DNA from 2 places in the Pantoea alhagi genome. Region 1 is predicted to be linked to the other one. Evidence: predicted binding sites of a transcription regulator. Region 1 holds the regulator's gene; the other holds the start of a gene.

Region 1 (7,247 bases):
CCGTAAAGCATCCTGATACGCTTCCAGTGCATCATGCGCATTCTGCCGCAGTAGCCCGCTTTGCCACTGCGGCCACAGCCAGACCATGCCGCCAAAAGCGATGCAGCATCCCATCAGCGTATCCATCAGACGCGGCAACAGGAAATGCGCGCCGTTTAACGACAGCAGCTGTAATGAATAAACGGCGGTCACGGTAAAACCGATGGTTGCCCAGCCGTAATATTTACGGATAAACAGATAGCTGACTAAGGTAATGATCAGCATGATTAACAGCACCAGCGATTCCGGTACCGCAAGACGCAGGGCTGCAGCGGCGATAATCAGCCCTGCCAGCGTGCCAAGCGCGCGGTGCTGGATACGCACACGCGTTGCGCTGTAGCCATTCTGACTGACGAACATGATGGTCATTAAGATCCACCAGGGTTTCGGTACGTTGAACGCCAGCGCCAGTACGCTGCCGAATACCAGCATCACCGCAAAGCGTGCCGCGGTACGCAGAGCGGAAGATTTAAATGACAGATAGCTGCGCAGCGCGGAAAGCAGCGGCAGCCGACGCTGGCGATCGGCCATAAGATCGCGACGATAAAGAGGGCGCTGGGTACGCAGCACGCGGGCGATGCGGCTGAAATGGTAATAACAGAAGTGGCCGACCGGATTCTCCGGATGCCGACGCGCAATTTTCTCCAGTCCCAGCAGCGGTTTTTCCATGGTGAAACGTGATGGCAGCCGGTGATAAAGCATGTCGTCCGCCAGCTCGCGCAGCCGTACGGCGATGGTTTGCGCGTTCCAGCGGATAACCGCTTCCGCATGGCTTCGCTCTACCAGCTTTTGCACCTCTTCCGGCTGATGCAGACTAACGGCAATATGCTCCTGCAGATCGAGTGCCACCTGAAAAGCACGCGTCAGGCGTCGATGGTTATGATCGCGGTTAGCGGCCAGCATATGCATTTGCTGATAACAGGTGTTAATCAGATCAACCACCTTTTGCTGGCGCGCCAGCAACGGGGGCAAGGCTTTTTCCGGATTAGTAAGCTGCGTCAGCAGGGTATATTTGGCTTCGCAGTAATCCGCCAGTTCGCGATAGAGCAGGCTGAGCGTCTCCCGCATCGGCTGCTCTTTCCACAGCCGGAACCAGAACCAGTTAAACAGCCCGTACCAGAATGTACCGCCGATATAGAGCAACGGCGGCCCCCAGATCGGCATATTGCCCACCAGGCCGAGCGTAAAAATAGCGGCAATTAAGGAAGCTGGCAGCAGACGTGCATGAAGCGGGCCGATTTCGCCGGTTACGCCCAGCACTAACGCCATGACAAACAGCGTCGCGGGCAGGGGCACCTGCTGTAGCGATAGCCACTGAAGAAGAAAACTGCTGAGTGCGAACAGCGAGCCGCCTGTGATCAGGCGTTTAAAGAAGCGGCGGTGTGGGGTATCGAGTCCGGCAATATTGCAGCAGGCGGGAACCAGCGAGAAGAGCAATCCTTTTTGCAAATCCCCCAGTAGCCAGCCAAAGGCCACCGGTAAACAGAGCACCAGCGTCTGACGCAGGGCATAGTTCACTTCGGGATGATAAATAATTCTCCGCCACATCGCTACATCACCAAAACAGACACGGCGTGATGCCAGGCACCACGCCGTGTCTTCAGAGTAGCTTAACGGGTGCCGTAAACGACAATTGTTTTACCGTGAGCGGAGATCAGGTTTTGATCTTCCAGCATTTTCAAAATACGGCCCACCGTCTCGCGTGAGCAGCCGACGATCTGGCCGATCTCCTGACGGGTAATCTTGATTTGCATCCCGTCCGGGTGCGTCATCGCATCCGGCTGTTTAGCAAGGTTGAGCAGCGTCTGTGCAATACGGCCGGTCACGTCAAGGAAAGCTAAATTGCCTACTTTCTCTGAAGTCACCTGCAGGCGACGAGCCATCTGGGAAGAGAGACGCATCAGAATGTCAGGATTAACCTGAATCAGCTGACGGAATTTTTTATACGAAATTTCAGCCACTTCACAGGCGGTTTTCGCGCGTACCCATGCACTGCGTTCCTGGCCTTCTTCAAACAGGCCAAGCTCGCCAATGAAATCACCCTGATTAAGATAGGAAAGAATCATCTCTTTGCCTTCTTCATCTTTGATCAGTACCGCAACCGCACCTTTTACGATGTAATAGAGCGTCTCGGCCTTTTCACCCTGATGAATCAATGTGCTTTTTGATGGATATTTGTGAATATGGCAATGTGACAGGAACCATTCGAGTGTAGGGTCTGTTTGCGGTTTGCCGAGAACCATTCGCTATTATCCTCTGTTGTAATCGTGCCCTAAATACAGGGGGCAGTTTTCCCTGTCAGGCGTTGAAATCTTCAAGCGTTTCCTGCTGGAAATTTATACGGGCAACTGCGAGGCCTCAAGGCGTGCCGTCGTCCCGTTTTCGTTTCATAGAACGAAAATATTACAGCTTTGTTTGTAGCACAGCTTTATCTTACTGTCTCCTGTTGTCTCGCTTCAGCTTGTGCTGAATCGGACAATTGCCGTTTAGCTGATGAACGCCCCGGCTGACAATTTGCTTACTTATCAGGGGCCGGGCAAGAGAGAGTGGCATGCCTCTTATTCGATTTTTTTGCCTTCTATCAGGCGTTTCACCAGCGGCAGCATAATCAGCTCCATCGCCAGTCCCATTTTTCCGCCCGGCACCACCAGCGTATTAATATGAGAAATAAAGGAGCCCTGCAGCATCGCAAGCAGGTAGGGGAAATCGATATCTTCCAGCCCGCGAAAATGAATCACCACAAAGCTTTCATCCAGCGAAGGAATAGCACGTGCGGCAAAAGGGTTTGAGGTATCTATGGTGGGTACGCGCTGGAAGTTAAGATGGGTACGTGAGAACTGTGGCGTAATGTAATTAATATAATCTTCCATTGAGCGCACCACGGAATCCATCACCGCTTCGCGGGAATGGCCGCGCTCGCTGGTATCGCGCACCAGCTTCTGGATCCACTCCAGATTCACGATGGGCACCACGCCAACCAGCAAATCCACTTTTTCTGCCACGTTATGCTGCTGCGTCACCACGCCGCCGTGCAGTCCTTCATAAAACAACACATCCGTTGGCTCCGGCAACGGCTGCCACGGCGTAAAGGTACCTGGCACCTGATTCCACGGCACCGCCTCATCATAGGTATGCAGGTATTTACGTGACTGGCCACGGCCATTTTCGCCATATTCAACAAAGGTTTGCTCAAGCAGGCCAAAGTCGTTGGCTTCTGGTCCGAAGTAACTGATATGACGCCCCAAATCGCGGGCTTTGCGGATCGCCATATCCATTTCCGGGCGCGTATAGCGATGGAAACTGTCACCCTCCAGTTCAGCGGCATGCAGATTAAGCTGCTGAAAAATCTTACGAAAGGCAAGGCTGGTGGTGGTGGTTCCCGCTCCGCTGGAGCCGGTCACCGCGATGATCGGATGTCTGGCTGACATAAATACTCTCTGGATTAAATCGGGCGATGAGCATTGTTATCACGTTTCGGTCAGAGGTGTCATCATCGGGCAGGCCCGCCAGACCACGTTAATGTGACGAGCCGCACAGAGCTGACCGCATCACTATCCTTCGCGAAACTGACCGCGCGGCATAATATTGACCGTTTCATGCAGTTCCGACCAGACCAGCACGGCTTCGCCGCTTTTCAGCTGACGTCGGACATCTTCCACCTTTTCCGACAGGGAGCGCTCCTGCTCGCCATAATCCGTGCCTTCGCGCAGTACAAAACCTTCAATCAGGTTATCCAGGGTTTCCGGGGAGAGATCTTGCCAGGGAATAATCACAGCTTAGTTATCCAGATAAGGTGATAGCCATTGAGGAATACGCTGCTCCAGCCACATTTGCGGGCGACGTAACGTGCCGCCGACAAAGCCGACATGGCCACCATATTCCGTTAGTTGATATTCAATGTTAGCAGGTAATCGCGCCATATCAGGGATCACCTCATCGGTCATAAAGGGATCGTCCTGCGCATGGATAATTAACAGCGGCTTACGTATGCCGGGCAGCAGCGGCATGGCGCTGGCCCGTCGGTAATAGTCACCGGCATCGGCAAAACCGTGGGCGCGGGCGGTGATGGCATCATCAAAGTCACGCAGGCGCTTTAACGCGTTAAGCTGCAACAGATCTACCGGCAGCGTGCCGGGCCAGGCCTGTAGTTTGCGGCGGGCGTTGAGCTTGAGCTGGCTTAACAGATAACGCTGATAGACGCGGGAAAATCCCTGCTCAAGTTTGGCGCTGCACGGTTCCAGCATTAGCGGCGCCGAAACCGTAACGGCGGCATCCAGCGGACAATCATCGCCCTGTTGGCCCAGCAAACAGGCCAGCATGTTTCCGCCCAGCGACACGCCGACAGCCACGGTCGGCGCATGGCCCAGAGTGGTTCGCAGCCAGCGTAAAAAGTAGCTGGCATCCCCGGTTTCGCCGGAGTGATAAATACGCCCCATGCGGTTAGGCACGCCGCTGCAGCCGCGAAAGTGCATCACCACGCCCAGCCAGCCGCGCTGTTGCCACACCTGCAGCAGGCCGTGCGCATAGGGGCTATGGAAGCTTCCTTCCAGTCCGTGAAACAACACCGCACGCGGTTTATGCCGCGCCTGCATAGGATCTTCGCTCCATGCAAGATCGATAAAATCGCCGTCCGGCAGATCCAGACGCTGCCAGTGAGGGCGTAAAGAGATCCGGCGGCGAAACAGACGCGGCAGCACCGTTTGCAGATGGGGATTATGCAGTCCTTTCAGGGGAATAAAGGATTCCTGACTGTGATCAAAGCTCATCGTTTCACGCTTGTACGCATTCAGGCGCACTGTTAGTTTAAACGGGTTAACATTTTACCGGGTGAGGAGCACCCATTTTATGGAACTCAGTCTGTTTTTATCGATGCTTGGTTTTCTTTGGGTGGCGGCGATTACGCCAGGGCCAAATAATACGCTATTGACCACGGCCGGCGCCAATTTTGGTTTTCTGCGTTCGCTCCCCTTAATGGCAGGAATTATGCTCGGTATGCAGCTTATGCTGTTGCTGGTGGCATTTGGCGTGGGCGGGCTGATTCTGGTTTACCCCTCTCTGCATCTGTTTTTGAAAATTGTGGGTAGTCTCTATCTGCTGTGGCTGGCGTGGAAAATTGCAACGGCGGCCTATGAAAAAATTGAGATGGGTGAAGCGCCGCCTCGTCCCATGCCTTTATGGCAGGGAGGACTGCTGCAGTTGGTTAATCCCAAAGCCTGGTTAATGGCGTTGGGGGCCGTGGCCAGCTTTAGCCTGGCAGGTGAAGCCTATCGCAGTTCAGTTGTGGCTATCAGCATTGGTATGGCGCTGGTTAATCTGGTCGCTGGCATTCTTTGGCTTGGCTTCGGCACCCTGATAGGCCGTCTGCTGCGTAGCCGCCGCGCATGGAAAATTTTTAATTTGACGATGGGCGTGCTGACTGCCGCCTGTGTACTGTTGATATGGCACTGATTAGCTGGAGGCGCGTACCACCAGCTCACAGGGGAGCCGCTCATGAACCTGTGGTGCCAGCGGATCCTGAATGCGCTGTAACAGCAGCTGTACGCTGCGCGTGCCCAACTGATGCATTGGCTGTTCCAGCGTACTGAGCGGCGGCGAAAGCATTGCGCTCCATGGAAGGCCGTCAAAGCCCAGCACGGCAATATCCTCAGGGATGGCGAGCTGGTGCTGACGTGCGCAGTGTATCGCGCCTACTGCCAGTACATCAGATACGGTAAACACGGCGTCTGGCGGCTCTTTCGCTTCCAGCAGCCGTTTCATGGCCGCAAAGCCCGCCTCGCACTCTACTTCATTAGCATACTCAACGCCGGACCATGACAAACCCAGTTCGGCTAACGCCGCCCGATATCCCAACTCACGCTGTTGCGCATAGAGATAGCGCGGATCGCCATTGATCATCGCAATCCGTCGTCGTCCGCGCTGCGCCAGATGCTGCACTGCCGCCCGCGCGGCCTGTTGATTATCAATAGTGACCGATGAGCCAGCGACATCAGGATCGCCTTCGGCACACTGTATCCAGGGGGAATCGCCAATCATTTGGCGCAGTTCAGGCAGATTGCTTGCCGCATCCATGGTAATAACGCCATCCACCACTTTGCCGCTCAGCAGCGTGAGATAAGCAGATTCGCGCTGGGTTTGTGAATCGGAATTGCACAGCAGAATATGGTAGCCGTGCGCCTCCGCTTCTGCCTCGATGCCGCGCACCACGCGCGAACAGAAAGGATTGATAATATTGGAAACCAGCACAAGCAACATATGGCTCTGAGAGGTACGTAGCTGGCGCGCCAGCAGGTTAGGCTGGTATTGACAGGCGGCAATAGCGGCTAAAACGCGTTCACGGGTTGCAGGCCGAACGCCCTTATAACCGTTCAGCACACGTGAAACGGTCGCGGTCGATACACCAGCGAAACGGGCAACTTTCTCAATCGACATGGAAAACCCTCTGACAACTCACCAATGAATAGCCTGTAGAACATCGTTATACAGTGGCCGATTCAGGTCCATTTTTCATCAGAAAAATCAGACTTTTTTAATTTTGAGATAAAGATAGCGATATCTCTTCTAAGGCAATTTAGCGATTAAACATAATTTTTAATTACTTCATGCTGTATCCGCCTCTCAGCTACAACTGAGCCATCACGATGATAACAACAGGCGGAACGTAAGATGGTGAGGATCACGCGGTTTTTGGCATGGGCAGTGTCGTTATTGCTGCTGGCGACCCAGGCGCACGCCGTTGAGGTTACGGTGGCTTATCAGACCTCGGCGGAACCCGCGAAAGTCGCTCAGGCGGATAACACTTTCGCTCAGCAAAGCGGCGCGCAGGTCAACTGGCGTAAATTCGACAGTGGCTCCAGTGTAGTCCGTGCGCTGGCATCCGGTGATGTACAAATCGGCAATATCGGCTCCAGTCCGCTGGCGGTCGCCGCTTTCCCGTCAATTGACGCTGAGCCTGACAACCTTAGCGTTGCTGCTGGCGCTGTGGTGGCTGGTTACCGCGCTGCAGCTGATTGCGCCGCTGTTTTTATCGCCGCCGCAGCAGGTACGGCTGCGGGCGGCGCTGTCGCTGGGAGCCAGCCGCTGGCAGCTGCTACGTCTGGTTATTTTGCCCGGCGCGCTGCCGGAAATCCTTACCGGTCTGCGCATCGGTTTAGGCGTCGGCTGGTCAACGCTGGCGGCGGCGAACCATCCACCGCTGCTGCATCCGGTGG
Region 2 (7,247 bases), 1.8 Mb from region 1:
TTACCTGGGCTACGCCACCAGTCGCCAGACCGCGCTGACGCTGGACGCTGGCCATTTCCATCCTACCGAAATGATCTCCGACAAAATCTCCACCGTTATGCTCTATGTGCCGCGTCTGTTGCTGCACGTCAGCCGCCCGGTGCGCTGGGACAGCGATCATGTGGTGCTGCTGGATGATGAAACCCAGGCGATAGCGCATGAAATTGTGCGTCAGAAGCTGTTCGATAAGGTGCACATCGGCCTCGATTTTTTTGATGCCTCGATCAACCGCATCGCCGCCTGGGTTATCGGGACGCGTAATGCCAAAAAAGCGCTGCTGCGTGCGCTGCTGGAGCCAACCGGGAAGCTACGCGCCATTGAAGCTGCCGGTGATTACACGGCACGCCTGGCGTTGCTGGAAGAGCAAAAATCACTGCCGTGGCAGGCGGTATGGGAAAGTTACTGTCTGCGCCACGGTGTGCCGGTGGATGCTGGCTGGCTGCGCAACGTGCGCGATTATGAAGAGCAGATCCTCAGTCAACGGTAAGGATGATACTTATGCAATCGATTCTTTCTTCCTGGTTTGTTCAGGGAATGGTAAAAGCCACCAGTGACATGTGGTTAAAAGGCTGGGATGAGCGCAACGGCGGTAATATCACCCTGCGCCTGCTGCCGGAAGAGGTAGCCGCATTCCAGCACGATTTCGTGGCTGAACCACGCTGCATTGAACTGAGCCGGGCGGCACCGGGGCTGGCCAATGACTGGTTTATCGTGACCGGTTCCGGCAAGTTTTTTCGCAACGTGCAGCTCGATCCTGCTGACTCTCTGGCGCTGCTGCAGGTGGATGATAAAGGCCTCTCCTGTAAAATTCACTGGGGGCTGGTGAACGGTGGCGTGCCAACTTCCGAGCTGGCCTCTCATTTCCAGTCGCACAGCGTGCGCAAGCAGCTTACCAACGGTGCCGATCGGGTGATTATGCACTGCCATGCCACCAACTTTATGGCGCTGAGCTATGTTGTGGAGCTGGATCCGGCGCGCTTTACCCGCCTCCTGTGGGAAGGCAGCACTGAATGTCTGGTGGTTTTCCCGGATGGCGTTGGCATTGTGCCCTGGATGGTGCCGGGCACCGATGAAATAGGCGATGCCACCGCTAAACAGATGCAGTCGCACAGCCTGGTGATGTGGCCTTTTCACGGTATTTTCGGCGCAGGGCCGACGCTGGATGAAACCTTCGGCCTGATCGATACTGCTGAGAAATCGTCAGAAGTGCTGGTAAAGGTTATCTCTATGGGGGGCCTGCGCCAGAGCATTACCACTGAACAACTGGTGGCGCTGGGTAAACGCTTTAACGTTAATCCCTGGCAGGCCGCACTGGATACGGGACCGGCCCATGTTGCGTAAAGCCTTTGTGATGCAGGTTTATCCGGACTGCCATGAAACCTATCAGCAGCGCCATTCGCCTGTCTGGCCTGAGCTGGAGCAGACGCTAAAGGCGCATGGGGCGCATCACTACAGCATTTATCTGGATGAGCAGCGCAGCCTTTTGTTTGCCTGTGTAGAAATTGAATCGGAAGAACGCTGGGAAGCGATAGCGCAGACTGAAATCTGCCAGCGCTGGTGGGCATCGATGCGTGAGCTTATGCCCTCAAATGCAGATAATAGTCCGGTAAGCCAGCCGCTGAAGCCCGTATTTTATCTGGAGTAGCGGGCAGGTTAAAACCTCGCACGACGTTAAACGAGCGTAATAATTAAGGGGCCGAATGGCCCCTTAATTTATTTAACCGTTGCTGCGCAGCTGAGGATAGCGCCGGAAAATAAAGATGCACCAGAACAGCGCCAGCAGGCCAAGGATAGCGCCGACATTGCCGACATCTGCCATTTTGAAATGCAGGCTGACCTGATTACCTAACAGCGCACCTGCGCCTATGCCGATGTTATAGATGCCGGAAAAAAGCGACATCGCCACATCGGTAGCGTCAGGAGCCAGCGACAGCACGCGTACCTGCATCGCCAGGCCAATGGTCATCATGCCCATCCCCCAGACCACACAGAGCACGGAAACCGCAACCGGATGAACCGCTGCGAACAGCAACAGCCCCATGCACAATGTAATCAGTCCGATGGCGCTCAGCAGTAGTGCGGAAGGGAATCTGTTGCCCAGCAGGCTAAAGATAATGCTGCCAACAATGCCCGCCGTGCCAAAAATCAACAGCAGGAAAGTGGTAAAGTTTTCCCCCTGTGAGGCAATCACCTGCATAAAGGGTTCGATATAGCTGTAAGCGGTATAATGTGCGGTGACCACCAGCGTAACCAGCAGATACATGCCGACCAGCGCCGGACGTCTGAACAGCATCGGCACGCTACTGAGCGAGCCGGTATGCTCACTTGGCAGCTTCGGCAGCAGCTTGATCAACATCAACATCAGTACCAACGCCGACGCGCCGATCATACCGAAGGTAATACGCCAGCCAAGATACTGGCCGATAATGCGTCCAATCGGCACGCCCAACACCATCGCCAGTGCGGTGCCGGTAGCCAGCATGCTGAGCGCCTGGGTCTTCTTGCCGGCAGGGGCAACGCGGATCGCCAGCGAGGCGGTAATCGACCAGAAGATAGCGTGTGCCAGTGCAATACCAATGCGTGACAGTACCAGTACCGGGAAACTCCAGGCCAGCAGCGACAGGATATGGCTCAGGGTAAACAGCAGGAAAAGTACAGTCAGTAACAGACGGCGCTCTATATTGCGTGTCGCCAGCATAAGCGGGAGCGACATCAATGCCACTACCCAGGCATAGATGGTCAACATAATGCCTACTTCAGGCGTTTCCATGGAAAATGACGCGGCGATATCAGAAAGCAGACCCACCGGCACAAATTCGGTGGTGTTGAATATAAAAGCTGCGACAGCCAGTAGAACAACGCGTAGCCAGGCCGTTTTACGGGAAACAGATGTTTGCATAGGAATAAATGGATGCCAGACGTGTTAACAGAATTGATGATTTCATCACCAAAAGGTGATTTACATCACATTTAATCACTATTGTGGTCGATTTATAGCAAGAGTGAAACAGTGCGATAAAAAAATATCCTTACAAACGTCCGTCTGACCTGAAAGGGCGCGGCGGCAGGACATTCGACTCTGGCAATCTGAAGGGATTCAGTGGCACCAGAGCCTGACGCTATGTGTGTAATCTGCAATGTTAGCAGGAAGAGAGTGAAGTAATAGATGTATGATTTTTATGGGATTGTTTTTTCTTTTTTGGCAGAGGGCAGCAGTTTTTGCATCCTTCAGCGCGGGCGTAATACTTTTTTGCCTGCTTAATCGCATCAAGCGGCGCATAGAAAGTGCCTAAGAAAAAGCGATCGTTTTCAGGCGCGAGCGAAGCACAGTGGGCGGAATGAACCCGATAAATACCTGACGAGCCTGCCTTGATATTAACGTAATAAAACTTCCCCATGATGCGCTCTCTGTTGATGAAATATTTTGCAACATGGTTATTTAATATAGTGCGTTTTTTCAAAAAGCCCAGTAAAAACAAAAACAGCGTTGGCAGGATGCTAAAAAAATAGCGACAGGCGTTTTTGTATTTATAAAAAGTCTTTAATAAACAGGATGTTAATTTTATTGAGCGTAACTGGATGGGTAGTAAAAAGAAAAGTGAGACGGTAATTTTTATGTGAAGAGTATTAACGTCAAATTAATTGAATGACACCTGTTAATATTTTTCAATATTTATGAGTGGTTGCTTTTTGTTAATATTTCATTAGCGATTATCCGATCAATAATAATAAAAGACCGGATAATCCATCCTGGTACTATCTGGTGGTTCTGGCTGTCTGACAGGAAGCGACAAAGGTGCGTTTTGAACCTAAGGTGCGCAGCACCAGAACCAACATCAGCAGCCATTCCGCTGCCAGCGTAGCCAGCACCGCCTGTTGATAATCTCCCTGCTGCAACATTTGCGTAAACAGCGAGCCCAGCGCCATAGGGCCCATACCAAATGCAGCCTGTTGCACCGTTGACAGGGTAGCACTACCGGCTCCGGCATAATCTGTAGGGACGTCAGCCATGCCAATACGGTAAAACGTGCTGACAATAAGCGCCTGACCACCGCCAATAATCGCTGTTGCGGGTATCAGGGTGAAGATATTTACCGTTGCCCAGCCGTAGTAAAAGGTTGCCATTAATAACAATAAGCCGCTCATCTGTATAACGCAGCCCAGCAGCAGGGTATGGCGTTTACCCAGCTTTTCCACAATCCGCGTCGAACTGATGGAAACGATAAAGTAGGTCGCGCCTAAAGCAATAAAAGCGTTGCCGGATGAGAAAGCGCTCATACCAATGCCTGACTGCAGCGTGAGTGCGACCGCAAACATAAAACCGCTCCAGCAGCTAAAAAACAGCACTGCCAGGCTGATGCCGAAACGCATACTGGGCAAGCGCAACAGCACCGGGGGCAGCAACGGCGCGCCGCCACGCTTCTCCAGCGCGATTTCTGTTCGCCACAGCTGTATCAGCAGCAGCGGGAACAGCATCAACAGCAACAGGCACGGCCATGACCAGTGCAGCACCGGCCCGAGCGCCAGCGCCACCATCAAACTGCCGGTTGCGCCCGCCAGCAGCAGCGTTCCGGCTTTATCGATCGGCAACGGCTGAGCATTGCGGGTTTCAGGGATAAAACGCCGTGCGGTCAATAAGATCAGCAGGCAAACCGGCAGGTTGATCAAAAATACGCTGCGCCAGCCGTAACCGGCAATATTTGCGCCGATCAAAAAGCCACCCAGCACCTGACCGATAATAAAGGCCAGCCCGCCAATGCCTCCATACAGACCAATCGCCCGCGCATGCTCGCGTCCCTGCAGTGTAACGTGCAGCGTGGCCAGAATTTGCGGCACCACCAGCGCTGCGCCAATGCCCTGAAGCGCGCGCGCCAGCAGCAGCGTATTAACATTGTTTGCCAGGCCACACAGCAGCGAGGCCAGAGCAAATAGCCAAACGCCGCTGATAAACAGGCGACGGCGGCCAAAGTTATCGCCCAGGCGGCTACCCATCGCCAGACAAACGGCAAAGGCGATGCCATAAATCGCGACAATCAATGCCAGCTCAATGGCGGTTGCGTGCAGGCTGGCGGCCATCGCATCCAGCGCAACGTTAACAATGGAGAAATCAATCATTGGCAGCAGCTGACCGGCGAGCAAAACCATCAGGCCGGCTTTTCTTAACGTTGTCGTGTTCATAACGCTTCTCTTGTTTTTGTTACAGGTGGGGCTTAGCATCAACCATTGATTAAACGGGTACCAGTTTTTGCTTATCATGGTATTAATGCTACCAGCCTGAGCAGGGAGAAGAGAAAATGCCAAACGCAAGCCGTGCGGAAACGCCGGAAAAATCGGGCAGCCGCCTGTTAGGCGACTTTTTGCGGAGCCGGCGTGAAAGTCTCGATCCGGTGCGGCTTGGCCTGCCGCGTATGCGCCATCGCCGTACGCCGGGCCTGCGTCGGGAAGAGGTGGCGCAGTTGGCTGATGTCGGTGTAACCTGGTACACCTGGCTGGAGCAGGGCAGAGAGATTAAAGCTTCAGCTAAAACCCTTTCCGCCATCGCGGCAGCGTTACAGTGTAACGAAGCGGAAACGCAGCATCTGTTTCGCCTTGCCGGGCAGGTGTATCCGGCGTCTCAGGCTGCTAAAGCCTGCGCCAAATTGTCGGCCCATACGCGCATTATGCTGGACAGCCTGAATCCGCTGCCCGCCGTGGTGCAAAACCAGCGCTTTGATATTATGGGGCACAATCAGGCCTGGGCGCGCCTGATGAATGTTGATGTGGAAACCCTGCCACAAGAGCAACGCAACTGTATGTGGCTGGCGTTTAACCATGCTGGCTGGCGCAGCGCTGTCGCCGACTGGGAAGAGGTGATGCCGCATATGGTGGCAATGTTTCGGGCACAAATGGGCGAGCACCTGGGCGATCCGCACTGGGAAGATTTTCTGGAACGGCTGCTAACCAGCTCAGCCGAATTTCGCGACACCTGGCAACGCTATGAGCTACGCAGCATTGAAAACCGGGTGAAATATTTTTCTCATCCGCAGGCCGGCAGGCTGGCGCTGCGGCAGAATAACTGGTGGTCGGCACCGCGCAACGGCGATCGTCTGCTGGTTTATATTCCTGACGATGAGGCCAGCGCGGCGGCGCTGAAGATCATCACCACGAACTAAGAGAACAACGGATTGCAACAGAAGATCGCTTATCCCGGTTTGGCCGGCATCGTTATGTTAGGCATGGCACAGATCATCGCATGGGGCGGATCTTTCTATGTTATGGCGGTGCTGGCCGCGCCAGTAAGCCGGGAGACAGGCTGGTCGCAGCAATGGATTTACGGTGCGCTGTCGCTGGCAATTCTGGTCTCCGGCATGCTGGCACCCTTATGCGGCCGTATCATTGCTCGCACCGGCGGTCGTACTATGCTTGCCGCCAGCGGCGGCGTACTGGCTGCGGGTCTGGTACTGGTCGGACTGAGTCACTCGCTGTGGCTTTTTCTGCTGGCCTGGACCATTATCGGCGTGGGTATGGCAATGGGGCTGTATGATGCGCTGTTTGCCACGCTAGGCACGCTGTATGGTGGAATGGCACGCCGTGCTATTACCAGCATTACGCTCATTTCCGGCTTTTGTACCACACTGGTATGGCCGTTTTGCGCTTTGCTTATTGAATGGCTGGGATGGCGGCATGCCTGTTTTGCTTATGCAGCATTATTGGTGGTTAGCGTCCTTCCGGCCTGTCTGTTCTCTTTACCGGCCGGAGGCGGTCGCAAAATCAGCCTGGTCAGTAACACGACATCAGGCAAGCAGGAGACGATAGCGCAGGATCTCTTCTGGCTGCTGTGCGCCATCTTTACCCTGGCGTCGGTGATCATGACCGCCATTTCGGTACAGCTGATTACGTTATTGCAGAGCCAGGGCTATACGCTGGCTGCCGCGCTGGCGTTAAGCGCCATTCTGGGGCCGTGTCAGGTGGCTTCGCGCGTGGTGGATATGGCATTCCGGCGCGGTCATCCGCTCTGGACCACGCTGTTTTCAGTGGGGCTGGTCGCGCTGGGGCTGCTTATTCTATTGTTGTTTCCCCATCTTGCGATGCCCGGCATGCTGCTTTACGGGGCGGGCAACGGTCTTCGGGCGATTGTGCGCGGCACCCTGCCGCTAGCGCTGGTAAAACCGGAAGAGTATGCCATTGTTGCCGGGCGGATGGCGCGGCCAGCACTGATTGGTCAGGCG

What was found. Region 1 encodes CRP, which controls carbon source genes, mostly activating them, when cyclic AMP is high. Its sites were predicted from a motif close to ATGTGANNNNNNTCACAT; they were not measured.
Region 2: the regulator CRP is predicted to act here: its motif matches at 2,992-3,009, upstream of B1H58_RS17300 (sugar transporter).

The regions. Positions count from the first base shown of each region.
Region 1 covers NZ_CP019706.1:1,208,773-1,216,019, reverse strand. The annotation lists gene B1H58_RS05775 (YccS/YhfK family putative transporter) at 1-1,587, opposite strand, end outside; gene crp (cAMP-activated global transcriptional regulator CRP) at 1,650-2,282, opposite strand; gene B1H58_RS05765 (phosphoribulokinase) at 2,598-3,467, opposite strand; gene B1H58_RS05760 (YheU family protein) at 3,591-3,812, opposite strand; gene B1H58_RS05755 (hydrolase) at 3,816-4,805, opposite strand; gene B1H58_RS05750 (LysE family translocator) at 4,885-5,487, shown strand; gene B1H58_RS05745 (LacI family DNA-binding transcriptional regulator) at 5,488-6,468, opposite strand; partial or broken gene B1H58_RS05740 (glycine betaine ABC transporter substrate-binding protein) at 6,703-6,987, shown strand; partial or broken gene B1H58_RS20985 (hypothetical protein) at 6,920-7,156, shown strand; partial or broken gene B1H58_RS20980 (TauD/TfdA family dioxygenase) at 7,211-7,247, shown strand, end outside.
Region 2 covers NZ_CP019706.1:3,660,127-3,667,373, forward strand. The annotation lists gene B1H58_RS17285 (L-rhamnose isomerase) at 1-526, shown strand, start outside; gene rhaD (rhamnulose-1-phosphate aldolase) at 538-1,380, shown strand; gene rhaM (L-rhamnose mutarotase) at 1,370-1,684, shown strand; gene B1H58_RS17300 (sugar transporter) at 1,757-2,938, opposite strand; gene B1H58_RS17305 (hypothetical protein) at 3,180-3,500, opposite strand; gene B1H58_RS17310 (MFS transporter) at 3,796-5,217, opposite strand; gene B1H58_RS17315 (helix-turn-helix transcriptional regulator) at 5,334-6,191, shown strand; gene B1H58_RS17320 (MFS transporter) at 6,246-7,247, shown strand, end outside.